Regions from separate parts of the Xylanimonas allomyrinae genome, predicted to be linked through region 2. Evidence: riboswitches for the same ligand, from Rfam matches in the RefSeq annotation. Region 2 holds a riboswitch; each other region holds the start of a gene.
The links. A riboswitch is a leader RNA that binds a small molecule or an ion and turns the genes downstream of it on or off. The one in region 2 is predicted to bind S-adenosylmethionine.
Positions count from the first base shown of each region.

Region 1: it holds a riboswitch for S-adenosylmethionine, as region 2 does, so the genes downstream of both, ET495_RS11610 (aminotransferase class V-fold PLP-dependent enzyme) here and ET495_RS16770 (hypothetical protein) in region 2, are expected to answer to the same signal.
Region 3: it holds a riboswitch for S-adenosylmethionine, as region 2 does, so the genes downstream of both, ET495_RS11415 (NADPH-dependent FMN reductase) here and ET495_RS16770 (hypothetical protein) in region 2, are expected to answer to the same signal.

Region 1 covers NZ_CP035495.1:2,528,290-2,537,832, forward strand. Annotated here, with positions in the region: gene ET495_RS11575 (3-oxoacyl-ACP reductase) at 1-78, shown strand, start outside; gene ET495_RS11580 (MaoC/PaaZ C-terminal domain-containing protein) at 75-1,070, shown strand; gene ET495_RS11590 (GNAT family N-acetyltransferase) at 1,334-1,939, opposite strand; gene ET495_RS11595 (LLM class flavin-dependent oxidoreductase) at 1,989-2,786, shown strand; gene ET495_RS11600 (hypothetical protein) at 2,927-3,769, shown strand; gene ET495_RS11605 (amidase) at 3,782-5,302, shown strand; gene ET495_RS11610 (aminotransferase class V-fold PLP-dependent enzyme) at 5,437-6,855, opposite strand; SAM riboswitch class IV at 6,889-7,000, opposite strand; gene ET495_RS11615 (hypothetical protein) at 7,006-7,296, opposite strand; gene ET495_RS19185 (M15 family metallopeptidase) at 7,287-8,996, opposite strand; gene ET495_RS17725 (DUF7507 domain-containing protein) at 9,074-9,543, opposite strand, start outside.
Region 2 covers NZ_CP035495.1:3,703,584-3,713,126, forward strand. Annotated here, with positions in the region: gene fucO (lactaldehyde reductase) at 1-238, shown strand, start outside; gene ET495_RS16745 (glycoside hydrolase family 2 TIM barrel-domain containing protein) at 351-3,383, shown strand; gene ET495_RS16750 (PD-(D/E)XK nuclease family protein) at 3,900-5,093, shown strand; gene ET495_RS16755 (DUF6308 family protein) at 5,090-5,761, shown strand; gene ET495_RS16760 (hypothetical protein) at 5,851-6,195, opposite strand; gene ET495_RS19040 (HAD family hydrolase) at 6,188-6,994, opposite strand; SAM riboswitch class IV at 7,050-7,164, shown strand; gene ET495_RS16770 (hypothetical protein) at 7,174-7,890, shown strand; gene ET495_RS16775 (hypothetical protein) at 7,989-8,906, opposite strand; gene ET495_RS16780 (hypothetical protein) at 8,903-9,310, opposite strand; gene ET495_RS16785 (phytoene desaturase family protein) at 9,478-9,543, shown strand, end outside.
Region 3 covers NZ_CP035495.1:2,484,323-2,493,865, reverse strand. Annotated here, with positions in the region: gene ET495_RS11435 (LLM class flavin-dependent oxidoreductase) at 1-722, opposite strand, end outside; gene ET495_RS11430 (LLM class oxidoreductase) at 749-1,963, opposite strand; gene ET495_RS11425 (GNAT family N-acetyltransferase) at 1,972-2,682, opposite strand; gene ET495_RS11420 (flavin reductase family protein) at 2,682-3,221, opposite strand; partial or broken gene ET495_RS11415 (NADPH-dependent FMN reductase) at 3,379-3,774, opposite strand; SAM riboswitch class IV at 3,790-3,915, opposite strand; gene ET495_RS11410 (formate/nitrite transporter family protein) at 4,017-4,865, opposite strand; gene ET495_RS11405 (RNB domain-containing ribonuclease) at 5,018-6,505, shown strand; gene ET495_RS11400 (sterol carrier family protein) at 6,531-6,902, shown strand; gene ET495_RS11395 (ExeM/NucH family extracellular endonuclease) at 7,074-9,543, shown strand, end outside.

The DNA.
Region 1 (9,543 bases), 1.2 Mb from region 2:
TTCCTCGCCTCACCGCTCGCAGCGGGCGTCACGGGGCAGACCCTGCGGGTGTGCGGGCAGAACATGGTGGGCCGGTGACGGCGGCGGCGCAGGTGAGCGCCGGCGGTACCGCCGGCGACCTGAGCGTCGAGACCCTTCCCGCGCTGCCGGGCCTCGCCGGTCTCTACGCGCGCGGGGCGGCGTCGTCGGGGCGTATCGCCGCCGGGCGGGCGCTGCCGGGCCGCGGGCCGGCACCGGCGTCCGACGGGCTGCTGACGCTGCCGCGCGTCGCCTACCGCGTCGCGGGCGTGACCACGGACGGCCTGGCGAGCCACCTGCGCGACTACCAGCGGCTGCTGCACGAGCCCGGCACCGACGCCCTGCCCGCCGGGTACCTGCACGTGCTCGCGTTCCCGCTCGCCACGGCCGTCATGGTGCGCGGCGACTTCCCGCTGCCGCTGCTGGGCATGGTGCACCTGGCCAACGACGTCACGCTGAGCCGGCCGGTGGTGCTGGGCGACGTGCTGGAGGTGCACGCCTGGGCCGAGGGGCTGCGGCCCCACCGGCGCGGGGTCCAGGTCGACCTCGTGGCCGAGGTGCGCGTCGAGGACCGCGCGGGCGGGGAGCCGCAGCTCGCGTGGCGCGGCGTCTCGACGTACCTCGCCAAGGGGTTCCACCTGCCCGACGACGACGCACCGGAGCAGGCCGCTCCTGCGACCGAGGGCGGACCCGAGGGTGCCTGGGTGCCGCCGCTTCCGACGGGCCGGTGGGCGCTGCCGGGCAGCACGGGCCGGGCCTACGCGGCCATCTCGGGCGACCGCAACCCGATCCACCTGTCGGCGCTGTCGGCCAAGGCCTTCGGGTTCCCGCGGGCGATCGCGCACGGCATGTACACGGCGGCGCGCGCGCTCGCGGAGGTCGGGCCGTCACGCGGCGCGACCTACCGGTGGACGGTCGAGTTCGCCAAGCCGGTGCTGCTGCCGGGCACGGTGGACGTGGCGATCAGGCCCGCCGACTCGGGCCACACGTATCTGGGCTGGGCCTCGACGCGGCGGCTGCGGCACTTCCAGGGCGAGGTCACGCCGCTGTAGCGGCGCGACGGGCCGGGGCCCAGGTCCCGGCGCGTCGGGGCTTAGGTCCCCGCGCGCCGGGGCCTGGGTCCCTGCGCACCGGGGTTCGGTGCCGGGCTCGGTGACGGGCTCCGTGACGGGCTCGATGCTGGGCTCGCTGCCGCGTTCGGTGACGGGTTCAGTGACGGGCCCGTGACGGGCTCGGTGACGGGCTCGGTGACGGGCTCGGTGGCGGGTTCGGTGACGGGTTCGGTGATGGGTTCGGTGACGGGCTCAGCACCGGGTCAGGCGACGAGCCGGGCCTGCAGGCCGGACCGGACGCGGGGCCACTCGTCGTCGAGGATCGAGTAGTACGCGGTGTCGCCCGGGCTGCCGTCGGCGGCCAGGCGGTGCTTGCGCAGCACGCCCTCGGGCGTCGCGCCCAGCCGCGTGATCGCGGACCGCGAGCGGGTGTTGCGGGCGTCGGCGCGCAGGGCGACCCGCTGGAGCCCCCACGTCTCGAACGCGTGCGTGAGGAGCAGCAGCTTGCACGCGGGGTTGTTCGACGTTCCCCACCAGCGGCGCGCGGAGAACGTCGTGCCGATCTCGACGCGGCGGTGCGCCCGGTGCAGGTCGTAGAACGAGGTCGACCCGCGCACCTCGCCGTCGGGGCGCGGGCGCCCGTCGCGGTCGGCGGCGTCGCCCGCGCTCACGACGGCGAAGGCGAGCCGTGCGGGGTCCGCCACCTGGCTGCCCACCCACGCCTGCCACTGCGCGAGGCCCTGCGGGCGGGGCGAGCCCATGCAGAACCACAGGTCGTCGTCGACGATCGCGTCGAAGGCGGGGGCGTGGGCGGGCGTCAGCGGTTCGAGGCGCACGCCGTGGCCGGTCAGGACGAGGTCGTGGATCACGCGCGCATTTCATCACGCGCCCGTCGGTGCCTGCTCCTAAGGTCGGCGCATGGTCACGCTCGGGTGCATCGCGACGCCGGATCTCGCCCCGGCACGGTTCCTGCCGCTCGCGCGGGCGGCAGAGTCGGCCGGGCTCGACGAGCTGTGGCTCTGGGAGGACTGCTTCAAGGAGTCGGGGGTCGCGGCGGCGGGCGCGATCCTCGGGGCGACCCGCCGACTGCGCGTCGGCATCGGGATCCTGCCCGTCCCGCTGCGGAACGTGGCGTTGACGGCCATGGAGCTCGCCACGCTCGACGGCATGTTCCCGGGACGGCTCGTGCCCGGCATCGGCCACGGCGTCCAGGACTGGATGGCGCAGATCGGTGCCCGGCCGGCCTCCCCGCTCACCCTGCTGCGCGAGCACGCCGACGCCCTGCACGGCCTGCTGCACGGGCAGCGCCTGACCGTCGGCGGCCGGTACGTCACGCTCGACGACGTCGCGCTCGACTGGCCGCCCGCGGCACCGCCACCCGTGCTGATGGCGGGTCAGGGGCCGCGCACGCTGCGACTGGCCGGCGAGGTCGCCGACGGCGTCGTGCTCACCGGCGGTACGACGCCGTCGGGGGTGCGGGACGCGTTGGCCCTGGTCGAGGAGGGCCGGGCGGCCGCGGGGCGCACGGACGCGTTCGCCGTCGTCGCCTTCGTCGCGGTGCCGCCCGGGTCACGCGCCCGCGGCGCGCAGGCGTGCGCCGACCGGCTGCGCGCCTGGGCCGAGGCCGGGGCGACGACGATCGCGGCCATCCCCCTCGACGGGGCCCCGCAGGAGGTCGCGTCCTGGCTGGGGCAGGAGGTCCGCCCGCTGCTGTGACGTCCGTCACGAACCGCCGGAAGGGCGCTCGCTAGTGTCGAAGAACCGCCGCGTCCCACGCGTCACCGCCGACGGGACGCGGCGTACCGCGTGCCCGTCACCCGAGGGCCGCGGCTCGACACGACCGAAGGGAACCGACGATGAAGCACCTTCGAGCCCCCAGCGCGACGACCGGTCGCCTCGGGACACTGTGCCTGGCTGCTGCGACAGCGCTCACGCTCGCCTCCTGCGCGCCCGGTCAGGCCGGGGGCCAAGACCCGCCCGCGGCGACACAGAGCGCCACCCTGAGCCAGGAGAACTTCGTCGGGGCGGTCGTCGCCTCGGTGGAGGGCATGACCTCGATGCACCAGGAGATGACGTTCGCCGGCAACGTGTTCGACTCCGCAGGGTTCGGCGAGACCCCGATCAGCGCCGACATCAACCTGGCCGGCAAGACGCCGGAGATGCACATGACGATGTCCACGGCGGGCGGCAAGACGGAGGTGATCATGACCGGCGGCGAAGTGTTCATCTCGCTGGGCGACCTGTCGGGAGGCAAGTACCTGCACATGACCAAGGCCGAGCTCGCCGGCGACGACGGCTTCTCGCGGATGCTGGAAGGCGCCGGAGCCGACGACCTCGCCGCGCAGGTGGAGGGGTACATGGCCGGTGTCACGTCGTTCGAGTCGACGGGCACGGACGTCGTCGACGGCACCGACGTCACGCTCTACACGATGACGGTCGACCCGTCCAAGGTGAACCACGGCGCCCTCGGGCTCGAGGAGAGCGCGCTCTCCTCGGCCGGGGAGATGACGGTCGTGTACGCGCTCGACAAGGACAACCTCCCGCGCCGGGTGGCGGTCACCATGGCACCCTCGGGCGAGGGGAAGACGATGACAGTGACCAGCGTGATCTCCAAGGTCAACGAGCCCGTGACCATCCAGGCGCCCGCCCCCGAGGAGACCGTGCCGTACAGCACCATGTTCGGCAGTTCCGGACCGTGATGGGGTGACCTCGTGACCGACCTGCACGAACGTTCCGCCGTCGAGCTGCGCGAGCTGCTGCTCGGCGGGAGCGTGTCCCCCGTCGAGCTGACCGAGCACTACCTGGGCCGCGTCGCCGAGCGCAACCCCGCCCTCGGAGCCTTCGCGACCGTGACACCGGACCGGGCCCGCGCTCGCGCGCACGAGCTGCAGCGCGAGCGCGAGGTCGGCGACGCGCTGGGCGACCCGGGCGACCCCGTCGACGAGCAGGTGCTGTGGGGCCTGCCCTCGGGCGACAAGGACCTGTGGGACCGTGCGGGCGTGCCCACCGGCTTCGGGTCGCGGGCCTTCGCGGGCACCCACGCCTGGGTGCCCGCCGTCAGCGCCGACGTCGTCGCGCAGCTCGACGCGGTCGGCACGATCAGCCTGGGCAAGACCGCCGCACCGGAGCTCGGCTTCCCCGCGTACACCGAGCTGCTCGCGGGGCCGCCCGCGCGCAACCCGTGGGACCCGACGCGCACCGCGGGCGGGTCGAGCGGCGGCGCGGCCGTGGCCGTCGCCGCCGGGATGCTGCCGTTCGCGCCCGGGTCCGACGGCGGCGGGTCCATCCGCATCCCCGCCGCGGCGTGCGGGCTCGTCGGGCTCAAGCCGAGCCGGGGCCTGCTGGCCGCGGGAGGCGGCCTCGACGGCCCGGGCGGGCTCGTGGTGAACGGGCCCCTCGCGCGCACCACGGCCGATGCCGCGCTGCTGCTCGAAGGGCTCATCACCCGCACCCCCGACGGCGCGGCGGCACGCCCCTACACGCTCGGGCAGGCCGTCGGGCCGCGGTGGTCGTACCTGGCGGCGGCCCTCGACGGCGAGGTCCGCGGCGGCCCCGGCCGCACGACCCGGTTCCGGCTCGGCGTCAGCCGGTTCAGCGCCTGGGAGGGCTTCTACGACATCGCTCCCGAGCCCGAGGCGCTCGCCGCGCACGCGGCGGGGGTCGCGGCGCTCGCGGGCCTGGGTCATGACGTCGAGGAGGTCGCCTGGCAGCCCGACGCCGCCTACGCGCCCGCCTTCCGCACGCTGTGGATGGCGGGTGCGGCGGCCCTGCCGATCGACGACCCGGAACGCCTCGCGCTGCTCGAGCCGCTGACGCAGTGGCTGGTCGGGGTGGGCCGCAAGGTCGGGGCCCGCGAGCTGGTCGACGCGCTGCGCGCGCTGACCGCGTTCGAGCGCGCGACGGTGGCGCGGCTGGCGCCCTACGACGCCGTCGTGCTGCCCGCCCTCGGCATGGTGCCGCCCCCGCTCGGGTGGTTCGACCCGGCCGACCCGGAGCGCAACTTCGAGCAGCAGTGCCTGTTCACGCCGTACACGGCGATGGTCAACGTGGCCGGCCTGCCCGCGATCACGCTTCCCGTGCAGTGGACGGAGCCGACGGCGTCGGCGCCCGCGGGCATGCCCATGGGCGTGCAGCTCGTCGGGCGGCCGGGGGGCGAGCACGCGCTGCTCGCGCTGGCCGCGCAGCTCGAGGGGGCGTTGCGCCGGCCCGACCGGCGGCCGCCGACGTGGTGACGGTGCCCCCGGAGGTGCCCATGAGGTGCCCCCGGACTCGCCTCAGTACGTGACGCACCCGAAGGCGTCGGTGGTCGTCGCCGACGTGGTGACGGCGCCCCCGGAGGTGCCCATGAGGTGCCCCCGGACTCGCCTCAGTACGTGACGCACCCGAAGGCGTCGGTGGTCGTCGCCGCCGTCGCCAGCAGGGCGTCGAGGCCCAGCCCGTCGGGCACCGGGCGCGGGTCGTCGACCACGACCCACAGCCCGTCGACGACGTCGTAGCGCGCCTGCGGACCGTCGGCGACGAGCGCGCGCACCGCGGCGAGCAGCCGCTCGACGTCGGAGCCCGGCGTGCCGACGCCGACCGACGCGCGCACCGCCCCCGCGTCGAAGCCCAGGCGGCCCAGCAGCGGGTGCGCGCAGAAGCGGCCGTCGCGCACGCCGATGCCGTGCTCGGCCGACAGGTAGGTCGCCACGAGCCCCGGGTCGTAGCCCACGACGGTGAACGTGACCACGCCGACCGGGTCGACGGCGTCGTCCCAGGCGCGGACCACCCGGACACGCTCGATGGCCTCGAGCCCCGTCACGAGCCGGGCCCGCAGCGTCGCCTCGTGCCGCTGGAGCACGCCGGGGTCGAGCGCGCCGAGCGCGTCGGCGGCGGCCGCGATCGCCACCGCGCCGATCACGTTGGGCGACCCGGCCTCGTGCCGCGCGGGGCCCTCGTGCCAGCTCGTGTCGGTGACGCGCACCCGGCGCACCGCCCCGCCGCCCGCGAGGTACGGCGTGCCGGCGTCGAGCCAGTCACGGCGACCTACCAGCGCTCCCGCGCCGTAGGGCGCGTACGTCTTGTGGCCCGAGAACGCCACGTAGTCGACGCCGCTGCGCGCCAGCGAGAAGCGGCGGTGCGGCACGAGCTGGGCGCCGTCGAGCGCGACGCGTGCGCCGACGGCGTGCGCCGCCTCGACGACGGCACCCACCGGGAGCGCCTCGCCCGTGACGTTGGAGGCGCCGGTGACCGCGACCAGGGCGTACGGCGCCCCGGAGCGCGCTGCGTCCTCGAGCTCGGTGCGCAGCTCGTCGAGCGTCGCGGCGACGCTGCGGGCACCCGTGAGCACCGTCGCCTCGGTGTCGCGCTGCCACGGCAGCAGGTTGGCGTGGTGCTCGACGTCGAGCACCAGCACACGGCCGGGCTCGCCGGTCGCCGGGTCGGCGGGCACGCAGCCGGCGAGCAGGTTGAGCGAGTCGGTGGTGTTGCGCGTGATGATCGTCAGGTCGTCGTCGCGCGCGTCGACGAGCCGTCCGACGGTGCGGCGGGCCTGCTCGTACAGCGCCGTCGAGACCTGCGACAGATACCCGGCCCCGCGGTGCACGCTCGCGTACAGGGGCAGCACCCGCTCGACGCGCTCGGCCACGGCCACCAGCGCGGGCGCGGACGCGGCGACGTCGAGGTTGGCGTACGGGACCTGGCGCCCGTCGACCAGCGGCACGAGCGTCGACCCGCCGACGACCGGCAGGACCGGTGCGACGTCGTCGACCCGGGCGGTGGTGGGTGTCACGGTGAGCGTGGTCATGCGTCCTCCTCGGCGTCGCCGGGGAGCGTGTTCTCCCCGCGCTTGCCGCACCGAACCGTGCGGCCAGGTCGTCACCCGGGGCACCCCGCCGCGAGGGGAGGGTTGCCGGCCAGCGAGCCGGGGCTTCGCGCTGGCGCTCATGACCTGGCGTCAGGTTGCCGTGCCGAAGGCGTGGACGTCAACCGCTGGGCCGAGCAGTCCCGACAGCCGGGACGCCGGGCACCTGACGTCAGCGAACGCGCGCAGCGAGGCCAGGAGCCGCCCCTCGTCCGGCGAGAGCACACCGCTGCGGATCAGCTCCGCGAGGAGGGTGTCCTCCTCCTCGGCCGCGAGCTCGCGGACCACGACGATCGACGCGGGCCGCCGCCGCGGAGGGTCGACGGGACCGCGGCGCCGTCCGCTTGCCGACCAGTCCGGCAGGTCCGGCGCTCCTAACGGCACGCGCGACGCCGCCGACCCGTCGACGTGACCTGGGCGGGCCCGGCAGGCAGGGCCGCGAGGGCGCCGGCGATCCCGGCGGCCGGCACGTCGTCGGGACGCTGCCCGCCCGGGGAGGGGACGGGAGCCGGCACCGAGGTCGCGGCGGGGGAAGGCTCCTTCCCCGGCGCCGACGGCGACGGCGACGGCGCGGGTTCTGAGGTCGCAGGGGGACGAGGCGTCGCGGAGGGTGCGGAGGTCGCGGGCGGCGACGGCGGCGCGGGCGCCGGCTCGGTCTTGCCCGGTGACGGCGCGGGCGTCGGGGAAGCCGGCGTCGGGGAAGCCGGCGTCGGGGAAGCCGGCGTCGGGGAAGCCGGCGTCGGCGCAGATGGCGACGGCGTGCGCGGAGCGGCCGACGGCGACGGCGACGGCGACGGGGACGGGGACGCAGGTGACGGTGTGGGTGACGGTGCAGGCGACGGTGTGGGCGACGCCGTGCCGGGCAGGCCGGAGTCGGTTGCCGCAGGGGGCTCCGACCCGGTCGCCGGCGCGTCGGGCGTGCCCGCAGGGGCCTGCCCCACCGGAGACGTCCCCGTGTCGGACGCGAGCCCCGTGGTGGTCGTGCCGTTCGTCGACCCGGGCGCGGGGGCCTTGGCGCCCGGCCTGCCCTTCGTGCCGCCCTTCGTCGTACCCTGCGTGCCGTTGAGAGCGGCGATCTCGTCCTCCGAGAGCGCACGGTTCGGCACGGGGCCGGCCGCGAAGAACTCGAAGTGCCAGGGTTCGGGCTTGGAACCGTCGAGCCGTGCCCACGACGGGTTGTCCCACCCGTAGTCGGGTCCGTGAAGCCGCAGCCAGCGGTACTCGTCACCGAGGCCGGAGCTCACCGGGGCCCCCAGGTCGACGGCCAGGCCCCACCCGTGGTTGGAGTAGCCGGGCGTCGCGGCGAGAGCAGGCTTCGTCTGCCGCAGACGGATCTGCGACTCGATCGACCGGTAGGAGTCGGTGACCGCGAGGTGCGCGCCGAACTGCTCCGCGAACGCCGCGTCGAGCGCGACGAGCTGCGCCGCGGCGTCGCAGCGCAGGCGCTGCCCGGGGGCGAACGGCAGCGGGCACAGCACGTCGGCCGGGATGCGGCCGTTGCTGTAGCCCGACGTCGAGTTGCCGTACCGCGAGACGACCTCGCGCAGGCTCGCGGCGAGCGAGCCGTCCCCCGCGGCGTCGTCGCCGCTGACCTCGACGACCGTGCCCTCATAGGCGCGTGACGGGTCGAGCATGTCCGCCAGGCGCAGGGCGGCCGCGAAGAGGACCTCGAACGTGACCTCGGCCTCGTCGCCACCCGGCTCGGTGGCGTCGGCCCGCGCAGCGCTCGACAGGAGGGTGCTGGTCAGCCCGCTCGGGTCGGCCGGCGTGGGCAGGGCGTCCAGGTCGGCGGCATGCTGGTCGAGGTACGTCGCCAGGAGCACGCCGAGCTCGCTCGCGGACTGCTGGGCGGCCGGGGTGATCGTGACCCCGGCCGCGCGGCCCGACCGCTCCGCACGATCGACGACCGACAGGACCTGCGAGATCGACCACAGGACCTCGGGGTCGACGACGTCGACCACGGAGGTCGCGCCCTCTTCGCTCGCGTGCGCGACGTTGAGGGACAGCCCGAGGCGGGGCACGTCGGGCGGCAGCGCCACCGACGAGGCGAGCGTGCCGGTGGCCAGCAGCAGCGCTGCAGCCATGCTCGCCGCACGCCACGCGCGGCGACCGCGCGCGGAGCGAATGCCCCAGGCAGGAACCCTGGCCTGACGGAACGGCTTCACGACACTCTCTCCCGTCTGCGGTCCGCGCGCCCAGGGGGCGGAGCCTGGACGCCGTCACGTCGCAGTCTTTCCCCCGGAGGCATCGGGGCCGCGACCGTGACGCATCGAGACGGGCCGGCGTCGCGCCTGGGCCGACCGCGCCGCGCGACCAGCCCGACCAGCCCGACCAGCCCGACCAACACGGCGAGCACGGCGAGCACGGCCGCCGGGCTGCCGAGCGCGGCCGGCCACGCGCGCCCGGCCACTGCGTGCCCGCCCGTCCCCGCGACCGCGCCGTCCTGCGGGGTCGGGGTCGCGGACGCCGCCGCGGGCGTGGGCACGCTCGCGGCAAGCCCGACGACGGCCTCGGACGCCCGGCCCTCGACCGGCTCGACCCCTGCGGGGCCCTCGGCCAGCACGACCCCGGCGCCCCGGACGGTCAGCGGGTCGCCGAGCGGAGGCTCGACGTCCACGACCCCGACGCACC
Region 2 (9,543 bases):
CGCGTTCGGCGTCGACACCACCGGTATGGGCATCGAGGATGCACGCCAGGCCGCCGTCGTCGCCGTCGCCGCGCTCACCGAGTCGCTGGGCAACCCGACCACCATCACCGAGATCGGCGCGAGCGAGGCCGACATCCCCGCCCTGGCCCAGGCCGCCTACGACGACGTGTGCGCAGGCGGCAACCCGCGCACCGCGACCGTCGAGCAGATCGCAGACCTGTACCGCTCCCTGCTGTAGCGAGCCGCCGCTCTCGCCTCCGACCTCGTGATCGGGCACCGGACAGACCGCGTCCGGTGCCCGATCCCTCCCTCCCCGTTGTCACGCCGGGGGAGACCTTGAGAGGAACACCATGGCCCAGAGACCCCACCACGAGTCCATCGTCCCCCCGCAGGGCGTCATCGCCCCGCGACTGCGCGTCAACGACCCGGTCGCCGACGGGGCCCAGCGCCTGAGCCTCGACGGTGCCTGGCGGTTCCGGCTCTTCGACCAGGCCCAGACTGGCGTGGACACCGCCGACCCGGGCGAGGGCTGGGACGAGTTCACCGTGCCGGGGCACTGGCAGCTTGCCGGCGCTCCGAACGAGTGGCCGTACGGTAGGCCCGCCTACACCAACGTGGTTTACCCGATCCCCATCGACCCGCCGTTCGTTCCCACGGCGAACCCGACCGGCGAGTACCGGCGCCTGTTCGCGGTGCCGACCGAGTGGGCGGGCGATGGTCGTGTGGTGCTGCGGTTCGAGGGTGTCGACTCTTGGTTCGAGGTGTCGGTCAACGGTCACGTGCTAGCCCAGTCGCACGGGTCGCGGCTGCCGTCCGAGATCGACGTGACGGACGCTCTCCGTGGCGGTCAGAACCTTCTCGCGGTGCGAGTCACGCAGTGGTCGGCAATGACGTACATCGAGGATCAGGACCAGTGGTGGCTCTCGGGCATCTTCCGCTCGGTGACGCTGGAGCACCGCCCTGCGGGCGGCGTCGGACATGCAGTAGTGCACTCCGACTACGACCACGTCACCGGGCTGGGCACCCTGCGGGTCGAGGTTGAGGACGCGTTCGGCGCTCCGCTGGCTGGAGTGCGGGTGCGGGTCGCAGACCTCGGGATCGATGTCGCTGCGGGCGAGACGAGGTCGGTGTCCGTCGAACCGTGGAGTGCCGAGTTCCCGCGCCTGTACGACGTCGAGGTCGTCGCGCCGGCGCAGACAATGACGCTGCGGGCTGGCTTCCGCACCATCGCGATCCTCGACGGCGTGCTGACCGTCAATGGCGCCCCGATCAAGCTGTACGGCGTCAACCGGCACGAGTTCGAACCGAGAAGCGGTCGCACGGTCACGGCCGAGTCGATGCTCGCGGACGTGCTGGCAATGAAGCGGCACCACATCAACGCGGTGCGTACGTCGCACTACCCGCCGGACCCGCGCTTTCTGGACTTGTGCGACGAGTACGGGATGTACGTCATCGACGAGAACGATCTGGAGACGCACGGGTTCGAGCTGATCGGCTGGCGGGGAAACCCTACGGACGACCCGACGTGGGAGCCGGTGCTCGTCGACCGTGTGCAGCGAATGGTGCGCCGCGACGCACATCACCCGAGCGTCATCATGTGGTCGCTGGGCAACGAGGCGGGCGCCGGGCGCAACCTCGCCGCGATGTCGGCAGCGATCCGGGAGCTCGACGCAACCCGGCCGATCCACTACGAGGGCGACTGGTCCTGCGCGAATGTCGACGTGTATTCGCGCATGTACCCCGACCTCGCCGAGATCGAATGGATCGTCCGCGGCGAGGACGCACCCGCCGAAGAGTATGAGCGCATCTACCCGAACACCTCGGTCAGCGAGTGGAACGTCGACCGTGCCCGGGTGCTGGCCGATGACGCCAACGCGGCCCGGCGCCGCTCCCAGCCGTTCCTGCTGTGCGAGTACTCGCACGCCATGGGCAACGGCCCGGGCGGCCTGACCGACCACGTGGACCTGATCGACAACCACCCCCGATTCGCCGGGGGGTTCGTGTGGGAGTGGAAGGATCACGGGATCGCCACCGTGGACGCCGAAGCCACCGAGTTCCACGGGTACGGCGGCGACTTCGGTGAGGAACTGCACGACGGAGCGTTCATCGCCGACGGCCTGTCATTTCCCGACCGCACGCCCTCGCCGGGGTTGACTGAGCTCGCCGCCGTGTACGCCCCGATGGGTGTGCGCGAGCGAGACGGCGGCCTCGTGGTGCGCAACCGATGGGCCTTCCGCTCGACCGCTGACGTGGTCTTCCACGCAGAGCTCGTCACCGCCGGCGACGTCGTGGCCTCTGCCGACGCTGCCGTGCCGGTGCTTGCCCCGAGCGAGAGACACGTCGTGACGCCGGCCGACGTGTTCGGCGAGCGGGCCAAGGACGCCGCCCCGGGGACCTGGTTCGTGCTGCGTGCCGCGTGGCGCGCGGGCGCGGCACCCCCCTGGGCCGTGTCTTCCGAACTCGGTGCCGGTCAGGTGCTTCTGAACCCGTCTGCGGCGCTTTCCGCGGCGTCAGGCGCGGTGACCGAGGCCGTATGCGGCTACGTGGTCGGTCCGGTGCGAATCGACTCCCGCGGGCGGGTGATCGCCATCGGTGACACCACCGTCCGCGAGGCCCGAGTCGATGCCTGGCGAGCTCCCACCGACAACGACAGGGCGGTCGGCTCGTCCTCGCAGACCAGTGACGCCGATGACTGGCGCAACGCCGGCCTCCACCGACTCCACGAGTCCATCCGGTCCGTCCGGCTCGACGGCGATGCCCTGGTCATCGAGGCGCGCGTCGCCGGGGCCGGGACCGACTGCGGCCTGGCCGTTTGCACCGAGTGGCGCGCCGTCGACACTGCGACCGCCGACGTCACCATCCGGATGACGCCCGAAGGGCAGTGGCCGGGATCCCTTCCGCGGCTCGGCTGGCTGCTCACCCTCGAACAGCAGGATGCCGCGGCGGTGCTCGTCGACTGGGTCGGACACGGCCCGGGGGAGTCGTACGCCGACTCGACCCGTGCTGCCCTCGTGGGCCGCTGGCAGCACACCGTGCACGCGCTCCAGACGCCGTACCTGCACCCCCAGGAGAACGGTGCCCGCCGCGGCGTCACACGTGCAGTACTCCACCTCGCGCACGGCCCGCTGACGATCACCCCGGGCAAGGTCACGCTCGACGGGCGGCCGCAGGAGGGGTTCATCCTCACCGCTCGGCCCTGGTCCGACCAGGCGATCGACGCGGCCGCCCACCCGCACGAGCTCCGCTCCGACGGAGCGTTGCACCTGAACGTTGACGTCGCAGGCCACGGCCTCGGCACTGCAGCGTGCGGTTCCGGGGTCCGCACGGCCGACATGCTCCGACCGGCGCCCGCGGTGCTCCAAGTGCGGCTCTCGGTGGGATGACGATCGAGGTGATCCCCGCATCACCGCTCTCGCGGAGGGGCGATCCGGGGATCGCGCCGGTGGGCGTCCGCAGTCAGCGAAGGGTTTCGTGAGCGGGACGCCCGCGACGAGCCGCAACGCGGTCACGAGATCCTCGGTCAGGCCGCGACGGAGACCACCGCGCCTGTGCCCTGGTCGCGGGGGCGCGGAAGCGGCCGACGTGCCAGACCTGGGCCGGTGGGCCGAGGCGGTGCGACTGCTTGCCAGATGCCGGTTCGAGACGGCGGAGCACCGCGGACCGCGGGTGTGCGGTTGCTGGCGATCGCCGTGGCGCTGGTCCGGGGGCGCTCTGACCAGGCGGTGTCTCCAGAGCGGGCAGCGACGAGGCGAGGCGCGCGGACCCTGCGCGTCGGCGCAACCCGGCTTCTCCGCCGGGTTCACCAAATCCCCTGGCGCGGCAAGGAGCGGACGACACTTCGTCGGTCAGCAAAGCAGTTGACCACTAGCATCGAGGGACGCGACACCGACGGAGGGATCATGGCCGAGGACCTGGTGACACGGTTGTTGCCCGTCCTGAGCCGGTCGCTGGAGGCGGAGTTCAACGTCTTCGACGTGATGCGTCACGGGCGGCACGAGAAGCAGTTGTCGAACGTGTTCGGGTGGCTGCTGGAGGCGGGCGGCACGCACCGGCTGGGCGACGCGTTCGTGCGGATCTTCGTCGACGAGGTCAACCGGGCGTTGGCCGGCGCGACGGTCTTCCCGGTCGAGGCGCCGTACCTGGTGCGGCAGGAGGTCGACACGTCGGTGTCGGGCGTGGCGGACATCGCCGACCTGGTGCTGGAGAACAATGCCGCGCGGATCGTCGTGGAGAACTACTACACCTCCGACGGACATGGGCACTCCTACGACGGTTACCGGGCGTTCGGCGGCCGCGATGGGCGGGCGAGCGTCGTCGTGCTGTTGTGCCGGGACGAGGACAAGGGATTGCTGGTCGACGGATGGGAGGATGCCGTCGTCCTCACCTACGGGACGTTGCTGGAGCGGCTGCGGCGCGAGGTCGGTGAGGACTACGCGCGCGAGCACCCGGAGCAGCACGCGTTCATCGACCAGATGTACCGGAAGTACGTCAAGGGGAGAGGTCGGATGGACGACGGCGCGGTGCTCGACTTCGTGGTGGCGATGTGCGCCACGGGCGAGGCGGAGCGGTACGGGCGACGACCCATCGGCGTCGCCGGGGAGGAGTTCGCGACCGACCTGGCTCAGCAGGCGCGCGAACGTTTCACCGAGAGCCGTGAGCTGCTGCAGGCCGTCAAGGGCCGGCTGCGGGCCTTCGCGGTCAAGGTCCTGGTGCCGCAGCTCAACCAGGCCCTGGGGCAGGCCGTGTTCGACGACGCCACCGCCCGGTTCCAGGGCGGCTACGAGTGGACGGTCAACCTGGGCATCTCCGAGGTCGCGCACCCGGAAGGCTGGCGAGGGATGAGTGGCGGCTACGCCCTGCAGATCAAGTTCGGGCCGTCCGCCTGGCTGGCCAACGAGGGCGAGCCGCGTTGGACGGAGGCGGTCGACCCGGGCTTCGTCGACTACTCGCGCCCGCTGATCACCAACGGTGAGCGCGGGGTGGTCCGCCAGTCGAGCGTGCGGATGCAGGAGGTGCTCGACGGGCTCGGCCCGGACGACGTGCGCCTGCGCGACGAGTTTCTGTCACTACTCAACGAAGGAGGGGCGCGATGAGCCAGGGAAGGCCCGGCGACATCCGTCCGTTCGTCCCGAAGGGCCCGCTCAAGGAGCTCTTGGAGCCGGCCGGGAGAGACCAGGCGCTCCGGATGGTGGCCGGTTACTTCGCCGAAGGGGCCCAGCCTTTCTCCGGGCGGCGGTTCGAGCGGTTCGCCGGCGGAGGCGACCGTGAGGCAGTCGCTGACGTCATCACCGCTGACGACCTGATCGCGACGACGATGCTCGGCGTGACGATCAGCGGTGACAGCGCGATCGCGATCCTGGAGACCGAGCGCGAGAAACTCAGCGCCCTCCTCGCGGATGTCTCGAAGACCGACACGTTCGAGAACCTGACGACCGAGCAGATTCTGGACCCGGAGTGGCCTGCGACGAAGCTCTACTGGGCGCTCCGCGACCGGAGCATCCCTGACGTCGGGGAGACGAAGGCGACCAAGATGCTCGCCCGCAAGCGCCCTCACCTCGTCCCGATCATCGACTCATTCGTCCGTGCGCAGGTCCAGGACGAGCATGGGCTGGTCTGGGCGCCACTGCACCTGTGGCTGACGGACAACGGGCGGGAGAACGCGCAGTGGCTCCGCAGTCTCGGAGACGAGGCGGGCCTGCCGGACATCTCGACGCTCCGGATTTTCGACGTCCTCGCTTGGAGGTCCGGGACCGGCAAGTAGGGCTGCACGCGTTCCGGGTGTCTGTGAGAGTGAAGTGGCTCCGGGGACCGGCCGCTTGGCGGTGGCGTGTCGCCCGCTCCGCTGCGCGCCTACTTCCCGGAGCGGCTACCGGTGGGACTGGGTCCGCCGGGCGGGTCGGTGTACTCGACCGGCTTTCCGGTCTGGTGGGCGTAGCCGATCTCGCGTCGCGTGGACTCTCCGATGTACCCGCCGGGGTTGACCACGAGAACGCGGTCAGCAAGGTCGATCTTCGCGAGGTGCAGCGCGTCGAGCGCGGCCTTCTGCTCGTCGGTCATCCGGTCGCCCGCGTGAGCGAACACGCCCGGGGCGACGACGATCGACCCGCCGAGCGTCAGGTCGAGGTTGATCCGGCGGAACTCCTCGGCGAACCGCGTCGAGCCGCACAGGCACACGATCTCCGGTCGGTCAGTCATCGGACTCGCCCGGAACGACGACGACCTGGCCGTCGTCGGCGTAGACGACTCGGCCGGGCGCGGCAGAACGTCGTTCGGTCCACGGGACGCCGTACCGGTCGAGAAGGTCCAGATACTCGCGCGTCTTGTCGATGAGGTGGACAGCCGAGGGCCTGAACCACGCCGTCGCTCCCGGGTTGACCGCGTGGTCGTAGACCTGCGGGTCGACCGTGGACGGGTCCGGATAGGCCGCGTTGCACCAGTCGTTGGAGTGGCGCCACCACGCCCAGTCGTCGGGCGCCAGCGCCCCGTCGTGCGCAAGCCTGTTGGCGAGGCCGAACACCCCGACGTGGCGGCCACGGGAGTTGGGCGTGGGGCTCTCGAAACGGACGAACCCCGGCGCGCCCCGAGCGTCGTCGAGGTTGCGGAGCACGTCGGCGAGCCGCGACGTCGGACGCCACCGGAACGCGCGCCAGCCTGCCGCGCGGGCAGCGTCGACGTTCGCCTGACTGCCGTCGACGAGGCAGTGCAGGCCCGGCGCCCGTCCCGTTCTGCGTTGCACGGCGTCGTAGAACCGGTGATCGGCCTTGCGGTATCCGACGTCAGCCGCGGAGTGGATCGCGGCGGACCGCTCCCGGAGACCCGATGTCTCCCACGGGTGCCGAGCGCGGTGGTGCTCGTGGGCGGTGGCGAGATGCGCGTCGAACCCCGCTGTGCGCGCACTCGCAAGGTCCGCTAGGAGCTGGTCGTCGAGCGTGGCGTCGTGGGCGACCAGGAGGACGAACCCGTCCACGTCGACCATCAACAGGGGCTTCGTCACTCGGGCAGGCTATCGGCGCGCCTTTGTCGGTGCCTGTCTGGTAGGTTCCGGAACAGGTCAAGAGCGATCAGCGATACGCCCTCCGCGTGCTGGTCCGGCAACCGCGCACTCGCGCACGGTGCCCCTGGAGGAAGACCGGCCCGTCACGACCGTGACGGGAAGCGCGAAAGGAGACTGAGATGACGGACCTGATGTTGCTGCGCCCGGACGGGGTGCTGCTGTGGCGCCCGGACGAGGCGACCGTGGCGAGACTCGGCGACCAGGGCGCGTATGCGATCGGCTCGGGCGAGCTGTGCACGGCGTGCCTGGTGGGCAGCACGCCGCGCACGACGCTCTCGGCCCACCGCACCACCTGCCCCGAGTGCGATGCCCTCGCCGTGCACGTCACACAGCTGGCCGGGCTGAGCGACCCGATCCGGGCCGGGAGGCACGACGGGGTGCTGGTGCTCGGGGTGGACGCCCCCGAGGGTCCGCGGTTCGAGCGGATCCGGGCGGCGCGCGCGTTTCGGGCGGCGCGGCTGCGGCCGGTGTTCGTCCAGGCGCGGGCGCTGGGCATCGTGCGGCTGGAGGAGTCGCGCCGCCTCGGGCAGCCGCCGGTCGAGCTGGTCGACGTCGAGGACCTGCACCTGCGGGGGCTGATCGAGCCGGGGGCGGCGGATCGGGTGCGCCGCTACGGCGAGTGGCTGCAGGCGCTGTCCCCGCAGGAGCACGCGCCGCGCGCCGCAGTGCTGGCCGACGTCGCCTCGCTCGGGGCGTGGCTGGTCGCACACATCCAGCGCGAGCATCGCAAGCGGGCGCTGCGGGACCTCGATGACGCGATCGCCCGCGCGAAGCGGGCGAGGCGGGCGGTCACAGCGGCCTCGGCGCGAGTGCGTCAGCTCGACGTCCGCGGGTAGCGGCGAGGGCCCGGCCTGTCAGGTGTGAGGCCGCCAGGCCGGGCCGGCCGCCGGCCTGCTCCGCGCACGGTAGAGGCAGCAGCCGAGCCTCGGGGCTGTCACGCCGGGCGTGGTGGACTCGTCGGCCGTGCGAGGCGGCCGCCCGCGCGACTCGTCCGCAGGGCCACCCATGGCGCGAGGCCCGTGGGCAGCGCCACGGCGGCCGCGGTGAGCACCCACGCCGAGTAGTCCAGCCCCAGGCAGGCCCAGATGCTGGTGTGCATCGCCGCGACGGCCAGCGCGAACGGCGCCCGCGTCCACCGTCCGTACAGCAGGAACGGGGAGGCCAGCTCGAGCAGCAGCGCGCCGCTCGCGAGCAGCTGCGGAACCACCGGCAGGTTCGCGATGGCCTGCGGGAACGCCGCCCCGAAGGGCGAGGAGTGCGCGCCCTCCAGCAGCACCCAGCGCATGTTGTCGGAGTAGGCCCAGTGCGGCCCGCTGTGGACGAGCTTCTGGAAGCCCGTGAGGAAGTAGATGCCGCCCAGCACGGCGAGGCTCGCGCGGGGCGGCCACCCCCAGCGCACCGCCCGTTCGGCCGGTGGCACTCCGCGGCCAGGCGGACCGGCGAAGAGCCACACGGCTCCCACCCACACGGTGAGCACGTCGTTGTGCATGACCTTGCCGGAACTCGACCACAGCCCGCACAGCACCAGGTAGCACGCCCACGCGACGGTGAAGGCGAGCCGTGGCCGCCACCGCGCCACGGCGGCCGCGGCGGCCAGCACCCCGACCACCTGGACCGCGACGAGTCCCGCCGCGGGCAGGTCCGGGACCCAGCCCAGCAGGTTGGTGTGCGTCCGCAGGTCGGGCGCCCGGTCTGCGAGCACGGTCCAGTCGCGCGCCGCGAGGCGCCAGCCGACGACGGCGGCGACGCCCGCGTGCACCCAACGCGCGGTGCGTGCCTCGCCCGGGGCGACGAGCGCACCGTCGAGGCGGCGCTTCAGATCGGCGAGCGGCCCGCGCGCTCCGGCCCTCACGGTTCGACCTCCAGCACGACGTCGCGGCTCGTCTCATGGGCGGTCAGCGTCTCGGGGTCGAGCTCCCATGTGTAGCGTTCCAGCGCGACGACGTCGACGGCGTCGGGCGCGATGCCCGCGTCGTCGAGCCACGCGTCGACCTGGGCGGCGACGGCGTCGGGGGCGGCCCGGGCCAGCTTCGCGACCAGCTGGCGGTTCGTGGGGACGACGGTGCGGGTGCCGTCGGGGGCCACCGCGACGAGCTGGTACGTGGCGCCCGTCCCCGTGCGCACGTCGCTGAACAGCCGGAACGACGTGAGGGGCCACAGCTCAAGGTTCGCGACGGCCGCGACAGCGAGCACGGCGAGCATGCCGTAGGTGACGTACCTGGCGCGGCGACGTTGCCGCGCATCGAGCGAACGCATCTGGTCTCCATCATTGGGACGCAGGCAATCTAGCAGCCGCGCCCACCGCCGGGGTCCGGCGGTCCTGGTCCGTCCTGGTGGCGGCGGCCCACCGCTGGGCGGATCCTCTAGTCTCGGTGCAGCGGCTCACGGCGCGACGCCCGTGCGGCCACCCGGGAGCGAGGGAGCTGGACGTGGAGGACGCCGTCGTCGTCGGCTCGGGGCCCGGTGGCCTCGCCGCGGCCGTGACGCTC
Region 3 (9,543 bases), 1.2 Mb from region 2:
GATCCGTGTGCGGAGAAGATAACGTCGGCGTTGGCGGCGGCGAAGTCGCGCCCGGCGGGGGAGTCGCCCGCCTGGAAGATCACCGGGTGGCCCTGTGGGCTGCGCGGCGTCGTCGGGTCGATGACGGCGTCGAGCGGTGTGCGCAGGTCGGCGGCGGATGCCGTGACGCGCGCGACGGTCCCGGGGGTGCCGGCGTCGGGGAACGCGTCCCAGATGCGACGCGCGGTGGCGAGCACGGCGGCGGCGCGCTCGTAGCGGTCGGCGTGGTCGAGGTACCCGCCGCGACGGAAGTTCGCCCCGGTCCACGCGTTGTCGGTCGTCACGACGTTCCACGCGGCTCGCCCGCCCGAGAGCACGTCGAGGCTCTGCAGGCGTCGCGCGAGGTCTGCGGGGTCGTTGTACGTGGTGTTCTGCGTGGCGACCAGGCCGATGCGCTCGGTGACGGCGGCCAGCGCGGCGAGCTGGGTGATGGCGTCGGGGCGCCCGACGACGTCGAGGTCGTGGAGCAGGCCGCGCGACTCGCGCAGCCGCAGGCCCTCGCCGAGGAAGAACGCGTCGAACAGCCCGCGCTCTGCGGTGCGGGCGACGCGCTCGAAGGATGCGAACTCGGTCTGCGACCCGGATTCGGGGTCGGACCAGATCGTGGTGTGGTTGACGCCTTGGAAGAAGACGCCGAAGTGGACCTGGGCGCCGGGGCGGACGATCGGGTGCTGCGTGCTCATGGAAGCTCCTGGGTCGATGCCGGGCGTCAGGCGACGCGTGCGTAGCGGTTGGCGGGTCGCGGCAGGCCGAGCGTCTCGCGCAGCGTGGCTCCCGGCCGGGGCGGGACGACGACGCGGGCGGCGCGCAGCGCGGGCAGCACCTCGCGGACGAGGGCGCGCAGGTCGGTGTCGAGCACCGCGGGCAGCAGGCGCACACCGTCCACACCGCTCGCGGCCAGCGAGGTCAGCAGCGCGACGAGTCCGGCGCCGTCGCCGACGTAGCGCAGCGGGCTCGTGCCCGACGGTGCGGGTGCGCCCCACGGTGAGCGCACGCCGCCGGGTGTGGCGGCGTCCAGGTCGCGCAGCCGGTCGGCGGCGCGCCGCCCGTCGGCGTCGAGCACCACCTCGACCTCGACGCCCGCGCGCGGCGCACGGCCGTCGACGGCGCGCGCATCGGAGGCCTGGGCCGTGCCTCGCTGCGACGTGTCCGGTCCTGCGGTGCCAAGCGCGGAGCCGGCGGGCCGTGCCCGCGACTCCAGCGCCGCCGCCGTCGCGTCGGCGGCTCCGGTCCCGCCGACGAGCGCGACGTCGACGAGCGGCTCGCGCGAGCCGGGCGCGACGTCACCCGCGGCGGCGAGCACCACGAGCTGGCCCTGCGGCGGTCGCGGCGTGATGAGGGGGCCGGTCACCGAGAAGCTGGCGCCCTCGAACCGCGGGTAGTGGATGCGGTCGCGGTCGACGTAGCGTCCGGTGGCGACGTCGCGGATCACGGCGTCGTCCTCCCACGTGTCCCACAGGTCGCGCACGACCTGGACGACGTCGCGCGCCTCACGCTCGACGTCGTCCACGGCCGCGCGGCCGTAGGCGGCGGCGGTCTCGGGCGTGCGGGTCACGCCCGCGAGCCACCCGCCGCGCCCCGCGGCGGCGTGGTCGAGGGACGCGAGCTGTGCGGCGACGTGGAACGGCTCGGGGTACGTGGTGGGCACCTGCGGCACGAGGCCGATCGCCGTCGTCGTGCGTGCGACGAACGCGGCGCGTGTCACGGCGTCGAGCCGTCCGGACGACGCGTGGCCGGTCACGGCGGGCAGCAGGGCGTCGGTGAAGGTCACGAACGTGACGCCGGCGTTCTCGGCCTGTCGCACGGAGCGGGCGAGTCGTGCGCCCGAGAGCAGGTCGGCGGGGGCCTGACCGGACGCCGTGGCGGCCGCGGGGTGGGCGCCCGCGCCGTCGACGTCGAGGCCGACGAAGAAGGGGATGGTCATGATGTCTCCTATGCCTCGGGTGTGCGCACGGACCCGAAGCCGGTCGTCCTGCGCAGCGTGAAGCCGAGGGTCTGGTAGAGGCGGATGGCGCCGGTGTTGGAGGCGGCGGCGTGCAGGAGCGCACGGTCGCCGCGCGCGTGGATGTGGTGGGCGACGTCGAGCACGAGCCGGGTCGCGAGCCCGCGGCCCCGGTGGCGGGGGTCGGTCGTGACGGCGCTGATCTCGGTCCACCCGGTGGGGCGCAGGCGTTCGCCCGCCATGGCCACGAGGAGCCCGTCGCGCCGGATGCCGACGTAGCGGCCCAGCAGGTAGGTGCGCGGCAGGAAGGGTCCGGGGCGCGAGCGTTCGACGAGGTCGAGCATCTCGGGCACGTCGTCGGCGCCCAGCACCACGGCCTCGTCGTCCGGCCGGGTGCGGGCCCGCAGCGCGTCGGTCTCGACGAGCTGCACGCCGGGAAGGTGCGGCTCGCGCGCCCACCCGGGCGGGAGCGCGACGTCGTCGGGCGGCGCGGGGAACGACGCACCGGGGCCGACGACGGCGAGGATCGCCGCGAACACCTCGGGCTCGTCCCAGGACCGCACCGCGGCGAAGGGCGAGACGTCGGCGGGGTAGCGCAGCACGAGCTCGTTGCCCTCGGCGAGGTGCGCGTGCGCCCCCGTGAGGGACGACCAGGGCGCGGCGTCGAGGACGTCCGTGCCGGTTTCCGCGAGGGCGGTCATCAGCTCGCCGTGCCGTGGCTCAGGCGGTGGTAGGACCGGTCGCGGTAGACGAGCGGCGGGGCCTGTGTGGTGCCGGCGTCGAGTGCGCGCAGCGAGACGAGGTAGCTGTCGCCGACGGGTGTGCGTTGCACGATGCGCGCCCGGATCCAGGAGACGGCGCCGTCGATCACGGGCTCGCCGGTGGGCAGCGCGGTCCAGCCGCCGGCCGCGAACCGGTCGATGCCGCTGGTCGCGAAGCGGGCCGAGACGTCGCCCTGGTGGTCGGCGAGGAAGGACACGGCGAGGGTCTGCGCCGCGCTGACGGCGGGCCACGACGACGACGAGGACGCGAGCGAGAACGCGAACAGCGGCGGCTGGGCCGACACCGAGATCACGGACGTCGCGGTGAAGCCCACGGGCTGGTCGCCGTGCCGCAGGGCGACGACGGCGACGCCGGCCGGGTGGCGGCGGAAGACGTCCTTGAACGCCGCGGCCGTGAGCTGCGGCTCGTCCTGCTCGGCGAGCAGGACCTCGAGCGTGGTGAGGTTCTCGGTGGTCATCGCGTCGACCCCACGAGCGCCGCGCCGAGCGCGCGTTCGAGCGCGGGGCGTTGGCTGCGACCCAGTCGTCGGCGACGGTGTCGAGGTCGGCGAGCTGGGCCTCGGTGACGGCGAACGTGCGGGTCGGCACGACGGCGCCGAGCTCGACGAGCAGGGGCCGCAGGTGGACCTCCCCGGCGAGCTGGTGGGCGGGGTTGCCCGAGACGACGACGGGGACGACGACGACGCCGGCGAGGCCGTCGGGCCCGTACAGGTCGAGGAACGCCTTGAGCAGGCCGGTGTAGGAGGCCTTGTAGACGGGGGTGGCGACGACGGCGAGCGTCGCCTGGGCGAGGCGGTGCCGGGCGGCGTCGGCGGCCGGGTGGGCGGGGGCGAGGATCTCGCCGGCGAGGTCGGCCAGCTCGATGGTGTCGAGGGTGTCGTCAGTTCCGATGCCGAGCCGGGTGGCGAGGCGGGTGGCGACGGCCTGTGCGGCCGTCAGGGTTCGTGACCCGGCACGTGGGTTGCCGGAGAGGACGACGACCGGGGTCGTGGGGGACGAGGGTGTGGGCATCGTGGGCTCCTCGTGGTCGCACGCTTGCCGCGCGGCGACTCGCCCGTGGGCGGCCGGCGGCCAGGTCATCTCCCGGAGCACCCCGTCGTGGCTTGGGGTTGCTGCCCAGCGAGCCGGGACTTGGCGCTGGGACTCGTGACCTGGCAGTAGTTGACGGCTGCCGTGCGAGGACGTCCACCCTCAGGGTGATGAGTCTCACGATGCGGGATGCCCGCGGTGCGGGACGCGTGGTCCCGCCGACGTCAGTGCGGTGCGTCGACGGCGTCGCGGCGGTTCCACGGCAGCGTGCCGTGGTGCGCGAGCCACAGGCCCGCTCCGGTGAGCGTCGCCGCACCCACGAGGTTGCCGAGGATGACGGGGATCTCGTTCCACAGCCACCAGTCGGAGAACGAGATGTCCGCACCCATGAGCATGCCCGCGGGGATGACGAAGAGGTTGACGACCGAGTGCTCCCACTGGAGCCCGAAGAACAGCGTGATGGGCAGCCAGATCGCGGCGATCTTGGCGCCCGTGGTGCGTGCCGTCATGCCCATGACGGCACCGAGCGAGACGAGCCAGTTGCACAGGATCGCGCGCAGGAACACGAGACCGAGGCCGGCGCCGGCGCCGAGCGCCTGGTATCCGAGGGTCTTGTGCTCGGCGAGGTTCCGGATCCACTCGGCGACGGGCGCGTCCATGGTGTGGCCCATCTCGGTGACCGTGGCCCAGGCGACGACCGCGAAGATTCCGCAGCCGATGATGTGGCCGAGCAGGGCCCAGCCGATCGCCCGGAACACGTCGACGCCGCGCGCCTGACCGCGCCACCAGGCGAGGGGTACGAGCCCCATGGTCGAGGTCACCAGTTCGAGCCCGAGCAGGATGACGATGACCAGTGCCATGGGGAAGACGAGCGCCCCGGTGAAGGTGATGCCGGTCTGCGTGGCTACGGTGCCCGCGAGCAGGGTCACGGCTCCGAAGACGAACGAGGCGAGGATCGCCTGCACCATGATCTTGCGGGCGGGCCGCGCGGCCTTGTAGGCCCCGGATGCGACCATCTCGTCGACGACGGCGGTCGGCGAGACGGTGCTGGCGATGGTCAGGACTTCGGACACGACGGCCTCTGCTTCTCGGCGTGGCAGGAATGTGGTCAGACCATAGTAGACCCGCTGATCGTCGTCGAGCGAGCGGGCGCGCGCGGCACGACCCACCCGTGCAGCGGCCGCGTCGGCGCGCCGACGTCGGTGCGCGGCCCTACTGTCGAGACGTGCCTTCCCGACACCTCAGCCTCGCCTCGACCTCCTCCGACGAGGTGCGGGCCGCGCTCGCAGCGCTGCGAGCGGAGCTCGGCCTCCCCGCGATGTTCTCGCTCGCGGTCAACGACGAGGCGCGCGCCGCCGCGGCCCGTGACGTCACCCGCGACCGGCAGGACCGCCGTGACGTGGACTTCGTCACCATCGACCCGCCAGGCTCGATGGACCTCGACCAGGCCGTCCACGTGGCCTCGTCGGGCGACGGGTACATCGTGCGCTACGCCATCGCCGACGTCGCCGCCTTCGTGACGCCGGGAAGCCGGCTGGACCGCGAGGTCCACCGCCGCGGCACCACGGTCTACGGCCCCGACACGCGCACGCCGCTGCACCCGCCCGTGCTGTCCGAGGGCGCGGCGAGCCTCCTGCCCGGAGAGGACCGCCCCGCAGCCCTGTGGACGATCGGCCTCGACGCCCACGGCGAGCTCACCTCGGCGACCGTGGCGCGCGCGCTCGTGCGCTCGCGCGCCCGCCTCACCTACGGCGAGGCACAGTCCGCGCTCGACGACGGCACCGCGCCCGAGCCGCTCCAGCTCCTCGCCGACGTCGGCCGGCTGCGCCAGGCGCGCGAGCGAGACCGCGGCGGCGTGTCGCTCGACGTGCCCGAGCAGGAGGTCGTCGAGCGGCCCGACGGCTCGTTCGCCCTGGCCTTCCGCCGCACCCTGCCCGTCGAGGGCTGGAACGCGCAGATCTCGCTGCTGACCGGCATCGCGGCGGCGCGCATGATGCGCGAGGCCGGAGTCGGCATCTTCCGCACGCTGCCGCCCGCCGACCCGCGCGACCTGGCCCGCCTGCGCCGCACCGCCGTCGCGCTGGGCATCGACTGGCCCGACGACCTGCCGTACGCCGAGCTGCTGCACCGGCTCGAGTCGCGCCGCCCCACGCACGCGGCGTTCCTCAACGAGGCCACCACGCTGTTCCGCGGCGCGGGCTACCTCGCGTTCGGCGTGCCCGGCGAGGACGGCACGACGGTACGGCTCCCGGACGGCGCCTCGGCCGCCGAGGGCGGGGCCCGCCACGCCGCCATCGCCGCCGAGTACGCGCACGTCACCGCGCCGTTGCGCCGCCTCGTGGACCGCTACGGCATCGAGGTGTGCCTCGCCCACTCGGGCGGGCGCGACGTGCCGCGCTGGGTCGCCGACGCGCTGCCCGGCCTGCCGCGCACCATGAGCACGACGGGCCGCGTCGCGTCGTCCTTCGAGCGCTCGTGCGTCGACGTCGTCGAGGCCGCGCTGCTGGGCGCGCGCGTGGGCCAGACGTTCGACGCCGTCGTCGTCGAGGTCGAGGAGCGCAACGGCCGACCCGCGACCCGCGGCGAGGTGGTGCTGCGCGACCCCGCGGTGCGCGCCCGCGTCGACGGTGAGAACCTGCCGCTCGGTGCGCGCACGCGCGTGACGCTCGCCGAGGCGTCGGTGCCGGAGCGCCGCGTCCGCTTCCGCCTCTGACGGGGCGGGCGGATAGGGTCGCGCCATGCCCGCCCGACGCCGCACCGACCCCGCCGCCGGACGCGCCGCCGTCGGCGCCTGGCTGCGTGGTGAGGCCGTGCGCGCGCAGACGACGACGGCGGTGCGCTTCACGCTCGAGGAGCTCGCGGACGTCGCGCCCGGCAACGCCGTCGAGGTGCGGGTGCCGCCGGCCGGTGCCGTCCAGGCCGTGCCCGGCCCCCGGCACACGCGCGGCACGCCCCCCAACGTGGTCGAGACCGACGTCGAGACGTGGCTGGGCCTGGTCACCGGCCGCGTGCGATGGGCCGACGCCGTCGACGACGGGCGCGTGCGCGCCTCGGGCGAGCGTTCGGACCTCTCGTCGCTCCTTCCGTTGCAGGCGGCGCGCGAGCGCTGACATGCCCGCGTCACAACCTGCGGATACGGTGCCCCTCGCAGCGTGATCCCGGTCACTGTGCGCTCGCCGTCCGGCGGACGCCGTCGCGATGGAGAACGTTCACTACCGGTTCACCTGTGCCTGTTTGCGTGTGTCCGCCACCAGCGCATTCACCGAGGAGCCAGTGTGACCATCACGTCCCCTGCCGGACGACGCAGGAAGGGCGCCCTCGCGGCGCTCCTGTCCGCGGCCGTCGCCGTCCCTACCACTCTCGCGCTCGCCGCCCCCGCGGCGGCGAACGTCAGCCCGCAGTCCCCGGTCGTCATCGACGAGGTGTTCGGAGGCGGCGGCAACAGCGGCGCGCCGCTGAGCCAGGACTTCGTCGAGCTGTGGAACACCACCGATGAGCCCGTCTCGCTCGCGGGCTGGTCGATCCAGTACGCGTCGAGCGGCGGCACCTGGGCCAACGGCGCCCAGACCAACCTCACGGGCACCATCCCCGCCCACGGGCACTACCTCGTCGGCGAGGCGTTCGGCGCGAACACCGCGCTGCCGTCGCTGCCGGCGCCCGACGCCACCGGCACCATCGCGATGTCGGGCACGGGCGCGAAGGTCGCGCTCGTCCAGACCACGACGCGGCTGGGCTGCACGGGCGCCGCCTGCGCCACGGTCCCCGACGTCGTCGACCTGGTCGGCTGGGGATCGGGCGTCAACGCCTGGGCCGGAGCCACCGCGGCCCCCGCGACGTCGAACAGCACCTCGATCGCGCGCGCCGACCACGCCAACACGGGCGTCAACGGCGCGGACTTCGTGGCGGGAGCGCCGACACCGGCCAACGCCGCCGACACGGGCGGCACGCCCGACCCCGACCCGACGCCGACGCCGACGCCCGATCCCACGCCGACCGCCACCCCGGGCCAGGACACGCACACGATCGCGCAGATCCAGGGCACGGGCGCGGCCTCGCCGCTCGTGGGCCAGACCGTCACGACGACGGGCGTCGTCACCGCGGCCTACCCGACCGGCGGCCTCAACGGCTACGTCATCCAGACGCCGGGCACGGGCGGCGCGCTCGACCTGACGACGCACACCGCCTCGGACGCCGTCTTCGTCTACTCGTCCTCGACGGTTGCCGCGGTCCGCGTCGGCCAGACCGTCCAGGTGACGGGCACCGTGAGCGAGTTCAACGGCCTGACCGAGATCACCGTCGACGGCACGCAGCACCTGGCCCTCCTGCCCGACGCCGCACCGGTCGCCCCGGCGACGGCCGCCTGGCCGGGCTCGGCCGCGCAGCGCGAGTCCATCGAGTCGATGCTCTACGCCCCGGGCGCGTTCACCGTGAGCAACGCCTACACGGCCAACCAGTACTCGGAGGTCGGCCTGGCCGCCGGTGACACGCCGCTGATCCAGTGGACCGACGCCGCCCGCCCGGGCAGCACCGAGGCCGAGGCGATCAAGGCCGACAACGCCGCCCGCGGCGTGGTGCTCGACGACGCCTCGACGCTCAACTTCCTCAGCTCGGCCAACAGCGGCCTGACGCCGCCCTACGTCTCGCTCGACGACCCGGTGCGGGTCGGCGCGGCCGTGACGTTCACCGAGCCGGTGATCGTCGACTACCGCAACGACGCATGGAAGCTCAACCCGACCCACCAGGTCACGGCCGGCGGCCCCACGCCGGTGACGTTCGAGCACACCCGCACCGCGGCCCCGCAGAACGTGGGCGGAGACCTCAAGGTCGCCACGTTCAACGTGCTCAACTACTTCACGACGACGGGCGACGCCTACGGCGGCTGCTCGTACTACGCCGACCGCCAGGGCAACCCCATCGCGGTCAACACGTGCCCGGGCAACGGCCCGCGCGGCGCGTGGGACGCCGCTAGCCTCCAGCGTCAGCAGAGCAAGATCGTCGCTGCGATCAACGCGGTCGACGCCGACGTCGTGGGCCTGCTGGAGATCGAGAACTCGGTCGCGCTGGGCGAGCCGAAGGACGAGGCCGTGGCCACGCTGGTCGCCGCCCTCAACGAGGCGGCCGGCTCGGACGTGTGGGCCTACGTACCGTCGTCGTCGGAGCTGCCGGACCCGGCCGAGATGGACGTCATCAGCAACGCGATCATCTACAAGCCGGCCGCCGTCGAGCGCGTCGGGCAGTCGCGCGCGCTGGGCACGGCGTCGGCCGCCGGGCAGGCGTTCGACAACGCGCGCGAGCCGATCGGGCAGGAGTTCGCGCCCGTGGGCGGCGGCGAGCCGTTCTTCGTCGCGGTCAACCACCTCAAGTCGAAGGGGTCGGCCGGCCCCTGGCCGGGCGACGCCGACACGGGCGACGGCCAGGGCTCGTCCAACGAGTCCCGCGTCCGCCAGGCCACCGCGCTGCGTGACTGGGTCGGCACGGTGACCGAGCCGGGCGAGGCCGTCGCGCTCATCGGCGACTTCAACTCCTACACGCAGGAGGACCCGCTGCAGGTGCTCTACGCGGCGGGATACACCGACGCCGCGTCGCACCTTTCGAGCGGTCAGTACTCGTACTCGTTCAGCGGCCTGTCCGGCTCGCTCGACCACGTGCTCCTCAACGCCCCCGCGCTCGAGCGCGCGACGGGCGCGGACATCTGGGAGATCAACGCCGAGGAGTCCATCGCGCTGGAGTACAGCCGGTACAACTACCACG